One region of the Clavibacter vidaverae genome, then DNA from elsewhere that is predicted to be linked to it. Evidence: predicted binding sites of a transcription regulator. Region 1 holds the regulator's gene; the other holds the start of a gene.

The links. Region 1 encodes HrcA, which represses chaperone genes, less so after heat shock. Its sites were predicted from a motif close to TTNGCACTCGNNNNNNNCGAGTGCNAA; they were not measured.
Region 2: groES (co-chaperone GroES) is a predicted target of HrcA. The motif match lies at 1,542-1,568, and genes of this name have one in related genera.

What each region holds. Positions count from the first base shown of each region.
Region 1 covers NZ_JBLJAM010000001.1:478,955-482,323, reverse strand. Annotated here, with positions in the region: gene hemW (radical SAM family heme chaperone HemW) at 1-69, shown strand, start outside; gene ACMT9T_RS02250 (VOC family protein) at 85-498, opposite strand; gene ACMT9T_RS02245 (DUF4870 domain-containing protein) at 509-904, opposite strand; gene hrcA (heat-inducible transcriptional repressor HrcA) at 1,089-2,111, shown strand; gene dnaJ (molecular chaperone DnaJ) at 2,172-3,287, shown strand; gene ACMT9T_RS02230 (16S rRNA (uracil(1498)-N(3))-methyltransferase) at 3,290-3,369, shown strand, end outside.
Region 2 covers NZ_JBLJAM010000001.1:2,600,988-2,604,356, forward strand. Annotated here, with positions in the region: gene ACMT9T_RS12575 (DUF4190 domain-containing protein) at 1-234, shown strand, start outside; gene ACMT9T_RS12580 (THUMP-like domain-containing protein) at 307-1,509, opposite strand; gene groES (co-chaperone GroES) at 1,655-1,951, shown strand; gene rarD (EamA family transporter RarD) at 2,082-3,035, shown strand; gene ACMT9T_RS12595 (ABC transporter substrate-binding protein) at 3,214-3,369, shown strand, end outside.

The sequences.
Region 1 (3,369 bases):
ACGCTCGTGCTCACGCTGCAGGGGCGCCTGCTCGCGGACGCCGTGGTGCGGCGCCTCCTCGAGGACTGATCGGCCGCGCGTCCGTCAGAGGACGACCGCGCCCACCTCGTCGCCCGCCTCGCGCTCGGCGTCGCTGCGCTCCACGCAGAACTCGTTGCCCTCGGGATCGGCGAGCACCACCCATCCGCTCCCGTCGGCGTTGCGCCGGTCGGCGACGAGCACCGCGCCGAGGGCCCGCACGCGATCGACCTCCTCGTCGCGCGTGCGGTCGTCGGGCGCGAGGTCGAGGTGGACCCGGTTCTTGGCCGTCTTCGGCGTGTCCGCGCGCTGCAGGATGATGCCGAGCCCGGAGACCGGGTCGCCCAGCCACGCGGCGTCCTCGCCGGGGAGGTTCGGCTCGTCGGGGTCCTCCGCGAAGCCGGTCACGCCGCCCCAGAAGAGCGAGAGCGCGTACGGGTCGCGGCAGTCGATCGCGACGTGCCGGATCCTGGCGCTCATCGGAGACCGCCTACTTGATCCACCGGATGTTGAGCGGGTAGCGGTACGGCCGGCCGGCCTGGACGCGCGTGCCGCCGATGATCGCGAAGACGATGTTCACCACGACGACCGCGAAGATCGCTAGGCCGAGCAGCAGGCTGATGAGGATCCCGAGGATCGGGATGACCACGAAGACCGCCTGCAGCACGTTGAGGATGACGAGCGCGCCGGCCACGTTGATGGTCCAGTTGGTCGCCTCCTTGCCCTCCTGGTCCGTGAAGCGGCCGCGCTCGCGGAACACCAGCCAGACGATGAACGTCGGCACGATGAGGATCGCGAGGAAGTGCGTGAGCGACGCCCAGAGGCGGTCCTCGCTCGGGGTGAGCGGAGCGGGGGCGCCGTAGGGGTGGGAGTCGGGTGCGGACATCGCGGGGCCTCTCGGTGCGCGGCGACGGCCGGCGTACCGGCGGACCGCTTCGGATCAGGGTGGGCCAGGCATCACCGGGCTCACCCACGGTACCGCCGCCGACGCGCGGGCGGCAACGCCGACCACGCCGTGACGCGCGGTACGATTGGCAGTCAGAACCGACGAGTGCCAGGAGGGAGCCGCGATGGTCTCGGAACGCGGACTCGACGTCCTCCGGGTGATCGTGCAGGACTACGTGTCCTCGCGGGAGCCCGTGGGCTCGAAGTCCATCGTGGAGCGCCACGCCTTCGGCGTCTCGGCCGCCACCATCCGCAACGACATGGCCCTCCTCGAGGAGGAGGAGCTCATCGCGGCGCCGCACACCTCCTCCGGCCGCGTGCCGACGGACAAGGGCTACCGCCTCTTCGTCGACCAGCTCGCCGACGTCCGTCCGCTCACCCCGGCGCAGCGCCAGGCCATCCACGTGTTCCTCGGCGAGTCCGTCGACCTGGATGACGTGCTCGCGCGGACCGTGCGCCTGCTGGCGCAGCTCACCAACCAGGTCGCGCTCGTGCAGTACCCGTCCCTCGCGACGAGCCACGTGAAGCACGTCGAGCTCGTCGCCCTGTCGACGACGCGCGTGCTGACCGTGCTCATCACCGACACGGGGCGCGTCGAGCAGCGCGTCGTGGAGCTCGCGGGCGACCCGGACGACGCCTTCCTCGCGGGCATGCGCACGCGCATCAACCAGGCGGTCGGAGGCCTCGGCCTCGCGGAGGCCGCCACCCGGCTCGAGACGCTGGCCGACGAGGTCGAGCCCGCGCAGCGCGCCGCGGCCGCCGCCCTGGCAGGCACGCTGGTGGAGCAGGTGCTCGCCAACCGGCAGGAGCGGCTGCTGCTCGCCGGATCCGCCAACCTCGCCCGCACCGAGCGCGACTTCCCCGGCAGCATCTCGCCCGTCCTCGAGGCCATCGAGGAGCAGGTGGTGCTGCTGCGCCTGCTCGGCGAGATGGAGGCCGACCAGCACGGCGTCTCGGTGAGCATCGGCCGGGAGAACGCCCCGTTCGGCCTCGGCGAGACGAGCGTGCTCACCAGCGGCTACAGCTCCTCCGGCGGCGTGCTCGCGCGCCTCGGCGTGCTGGGGCCGACCCGCATGGACTACTCCACCAACATGGCGTCGGTGCGCGCGGTCGCGCGCTACCTCTCGCGCCTGCTCGAGGAGCGGTGACGGCCGCACGCCGGCGCACCGCCCCTGTTCCCCACGACCATCACCACCGAAGGGCCCGACGTGGCTGACCACTACGAAGTACTCGGCGTGAGCCGCGAGGCGACGCCAGAGGAGATCAAGAAGGCGTACCGCAAGCAGGCGCGCCAGCTCCACCCGGACGTCAACGACGCCCCCGACGCGGCCGAGCGGTTCAAGCTCGTGACGCACGCGTACGACGTGCTGTCCGACCCGCAGCAGCGCCAGCAGTACGACCTCGGCCCGCAGGCCGGGTTCGGCGGAGGCGGCGGCCAGGGCTTCGGCGGGTTCGGCGACATCTTCGAGACGTTCTTCGGCGGCCAGCAGGGCGGCGGCGGACGCGGCCCGCGCTCGCGCCAGGAGCGCGGCCAGGACGCGCTGCTGCGCGTGGAGGTCGAGCTCGAGGAGGTCATCTTCGGGGTGCACCGCGACCTCGAGATCGACACGGCCGTCGTGTGCGACACGTGCCAGGGATCCTGCGCGCAGCCCGGCACGAGCGCCGTCACGTGCGACATCTGCCGGGGCTCCGGCAGCATCCAGCGCCAGGTGCGCTCGCTCCTCGGCAACGTCATGACGTCGAGCCCCTGCGGCACCTGCCGCGGCTACGGCACGGTCATCCCGCACCCCTGCCCGACGTGCGCCGGCCAGGGCCGCGTGCGCGCCCGCCGCACGGTGCCGGTCGACATCCCGGCCGGCGTCGACACGGGCCTGCGCCTGCAGATGCCGGGCTCCGGCGAGGTCGGCCCCGCGGGCGGCCCGAACGGCGATCTCTACCTCGAGATCAAGGTGGCCCACCACGACGTCTTCAGCCGCAACGGCGACGACCTGCTCGCGACCGTCGAGGTGAGCATGGTCGACGCGATCCTCGGCAGCGACGCGCGCATCGAGGCGCTCGACGGGTCGGTCGACCTCGAGCTCCGCCCCGGCATCCAGAGCGCCGAGATCATCACGGTGCGCGGCCGCGGCGTCACGAAGCTCCGCGGCTCCGGGCGCGGCGACCTGAAGATCGGGATCCAGGTGGTCACGCCGCAGAAGCTCGACCACAAGGAGCGCGACCTCATCCAGCAGTTCGCGAAGCGCAACAAGGCGCAGGCGCCGCACCTGGCGCACTTCCAGCAGGGCCTCTTCCAGAAGCTCCGCGACCGCTTCCTCAACGTCTGACCGTGGCGCACTTCCACCTCGCGGACGACCTCGACGCGGCCGACCTCGCCGTCGGCCGCGTCGTCGCGCTCGGCCCGCAGGA
Region 2 (3,369 bases), 2.1 Mb from region 1:
GTCACGGTCCTCTTCTGGTTCCTTTCGGTGCCCCTGGGCATCGCCGCGCTCGTGACGGGCATCCTCGGCCGCAAGCGGAACGCCGGTGCCAAGGGATTCTGGCTGACGGGCATCATCACCGGTGTCATCGGGATCCTGCTCAGCATCCTCCTCGTGGTCATCGCCATCGCGTTCGTCAACACCGCGATCCAGAACGGCGAGATCAACGGCACGCCGCTGCCGACGGCCCCGTAGCACGACCCGCACCACGCGACGCGGCCGCCCCCTAGGGGGCGGCCGCGTCGTCGCGTCCGGGCGGCGCCGACGTCAGCCCGCGTCGACCCCGTGCCGGTCCGCGAGGATCGCGACCCGCCGGCCGCCCACGCGCGTCGCGATGAGCGTCGCCGACCCGTCGCCCTTCAGCTGCAGGCGGGTGCGCAGCCGCGCCGGATCCACGTCGACCCCGCGCTTCTTGATCTCCAGCGTCCCGATCCCGCGCGCCCGCAGCTCGCGCTTCAGCCGCTGCTCGTCGAGCGGCAGCACCTCGCGCACGCGGAAGCCGCGCGCGAAGGGCGTCGCCTGCTCGCGGTCGGACGTGATCCAGGCGATGCCCTCGCCGACCATGCGCCCGTCGAGCGACCGGGCCACGTCGCCGATGAGCCGCGCGCGGATGACCGCGCCGTCCGGCTCGTACAGGTGCTCGCCCAGCTCGCCGAGCTCCGCGTCCTCGCTGTCGGTGGCGGAGGTGAGCTCCGCGTGCGACCCGCCGCTGATCACGAGCGCCGCGCGCCCGACGCCGTCCCGCCGCGTGGGCCCGAACCACAGGCCCATCTCCACGGCCTGCCCGTCGACGGAGACCCACTGCGCCTCCGCCTCCTCGGGGATGAGGTCGCGGTCGAGGCCCGGTCCGAGCTTGATGCCGGCGGCCCGCCCGGACGCGAGCGCGAACGCGGCGGAGAGCGTGGGGGAGTAGGCGTCCGGATCCGAGATGCGCCGTGTGGAGGAGTGCCCGTCCGTGCGCCGCGCGGGGTCGAGGTACACGCCGTCGACGCGGCCGGCGTCGAACGCCTCGGCCGTGCCCTGCTCGACGACCGCCTCGGGGAACGGCGCGAGGTTCCAGCCGGCGACCGCCGCGGTCACCTCGTCGCGCTCGACGGCCGTGACGCGGATCCCGATGGCCGCCATCGCCATCGCGTCCCCGCCGATCCCGCAGCCGAGGTCCGCGACGTGCGCGACGCCCGCCTGCTGGAAGCGGCCCGCGTGCTGCGCCGCGACGGCGAGACGCGTCGCCTGCTCGAGCCCGGCCTCGGTGAAGAGCATGCGCTCGGCGAAGTCGCCGAACTTGACCCGGGCCCGGGCGCGCAGGCGGACCTGGGTGAGCACGGCGCTGACGCGGGCGGCGGAGTGGCCCTCGCCGCGCAGCGCGCTCACGATCCGCACCATGTCGTCGCCCGGTCGCGGCTCGGGCAGGGAGTCGAGCAGCCGGAGCCCCTCGAGGGAGAGGACCTCGCGGAGGTCGGACTGATCCATCCGCCCACCGTACCGGGGCGGCCCTCCACGGATTGGCACTCGCGTTGCGCGAGTGCAAGCGCGGCCCGTAGAATCTCACCTGGCACTCTCCCCCGGAGATTGCCAATGAAGTCTTGTCCCTTAGTCACGAAGGAAGAGGTCAACCGTGTCGGTCTCCATCAAGCCGCTCGAGGATCGCATCGTCATCCAGCAGGTCGAAGCCGAGCAGACCACCGCGTCTGGTCTGGTCATCCCCGACACCGCCAAGGAGAAGCCCCAGGAGGGCGAGGTCGTGGCCGTGGGCCCCGGCCGCATCGACGACAACGGCAACCGCGTCCCCCTCGACGTCGCCGTCGGCGACAAGGTCATCTACTCCAAGTACGGCGGAACCGAGGTCAAGTACGACGGCCAGGACCTCCTCGTCCTCTCCGCGCGCGACGTGCTCGCCGTCATCGAGCGCTGACGCTCCGCACGCAGAGACACCGCACCACCGCTTCACCCGGGAGCCCGGCCGACACGTTCGGCCGGGCTCCCGTGCGTCCGGCAGGCGTCCGGCCGCCGGTGCTGGCTCCCGACGGCGCTAGCCTCGGGAGGTGACGCGCCCCGCCCCCGAGCCCTCGACCCGCTCCGGCCTGATCGCCGCCGTCGGCGCCTACGGCCTCTGGGGCGTGCTCCCCGTCTACTTCCTGCTCCTCGCGCCGGCGGGGGCGTTCGAGATCGTCGCCTGGCGGATCCTCTTCTCGCTCGTGGTCTGCGCCCTCGTCATCACCGCGGCCCGGCGCTGGTCGCGCGTGGTCGCCATCGTCCGGCAGCCCCGGCTCCTGTTCGGCCTCGCGCTCGCCGGGCACCTGATCCTCGTGAACTGGACCGTCTACGTCTACGGCACGCTCTCCGGCCACGTCGTCGAGACCGCGCTCGGCTACTTCATCAACCCGATCGTCACGGTGCTGCTCGGCGTGATCCTCCTGCGCGAGCGCCTGCGCCCCCTGCAGTGGACGGCGGTCGGCCTCTCCGCGGTCGCCGTGGCCGTCATCGCGATCGGCTACGGCCAGCTGCCCTGGGTCTCGCTCGCGCTCGCCGGGTCCTTCGGGCTCTACGGCCTCGTGAAGAAGCGCGTGAGCGGCGGCGCGGACGCGCTCTCCGGGCTGGCGCTCGAGACCGCGTGGCTGATCCCCGCCTCCACCACCATGCTCGTGATCACGGGGGCCGGCGCCGGGCTCACCATCGGCCAGGTCTCGCTCGGGCACACGCTCCTGCTCGTCAGCACGGGCGTGGTCACGGCCGGCCCGCTCCTCCTCTTCGGGTTCGCGGCCGGACGGCTGCCGCTGTCCGTCATCGGCCTCACGCAGTACCTGGCGCCGCTGCTCCAGTTCGCGTTCGGGGTCTTCGTGATGCACGAGGCGATGCCGCCGGAGCGCTGGGCCGGGTTCACGATCGTCTGGGCGGCCCTCGTGCTGCTCACGATCGACATGCTCCGCGCCTCCCGCCGCGCCGTCCCGGCCGCCGAGCGCTCGCAGAGGGAAACGACGGTCGCCGAGGGCATCTGATTCGGATCCCGTCGCGCATTCCGCGAAAGGTAACGATCAGGTCGCGTTACACGACGGAAATGCCGATGCATTGTGCCCGTCTCATCCGCGCCATAGGGTCGCACCAGGCGAGGCGCGCATTCGCGTGCCTCCTGCATCACATTCCCGAGCATCACCACACACATCCATAAGGAGCACCATGAGCGCATTCGGCAGGGCTTCGGCCTCCCGCTCACGATCCGCCCGCACCGCCCTCAGCGCCGTCACCATCGCGGTGGCTGGCGCCCTCGTCCTCGCCGGCTGCTCCGGCGGCGGCGGAGGCACCGGGGGCACGACGGCCGACGGCGGCCTCGAG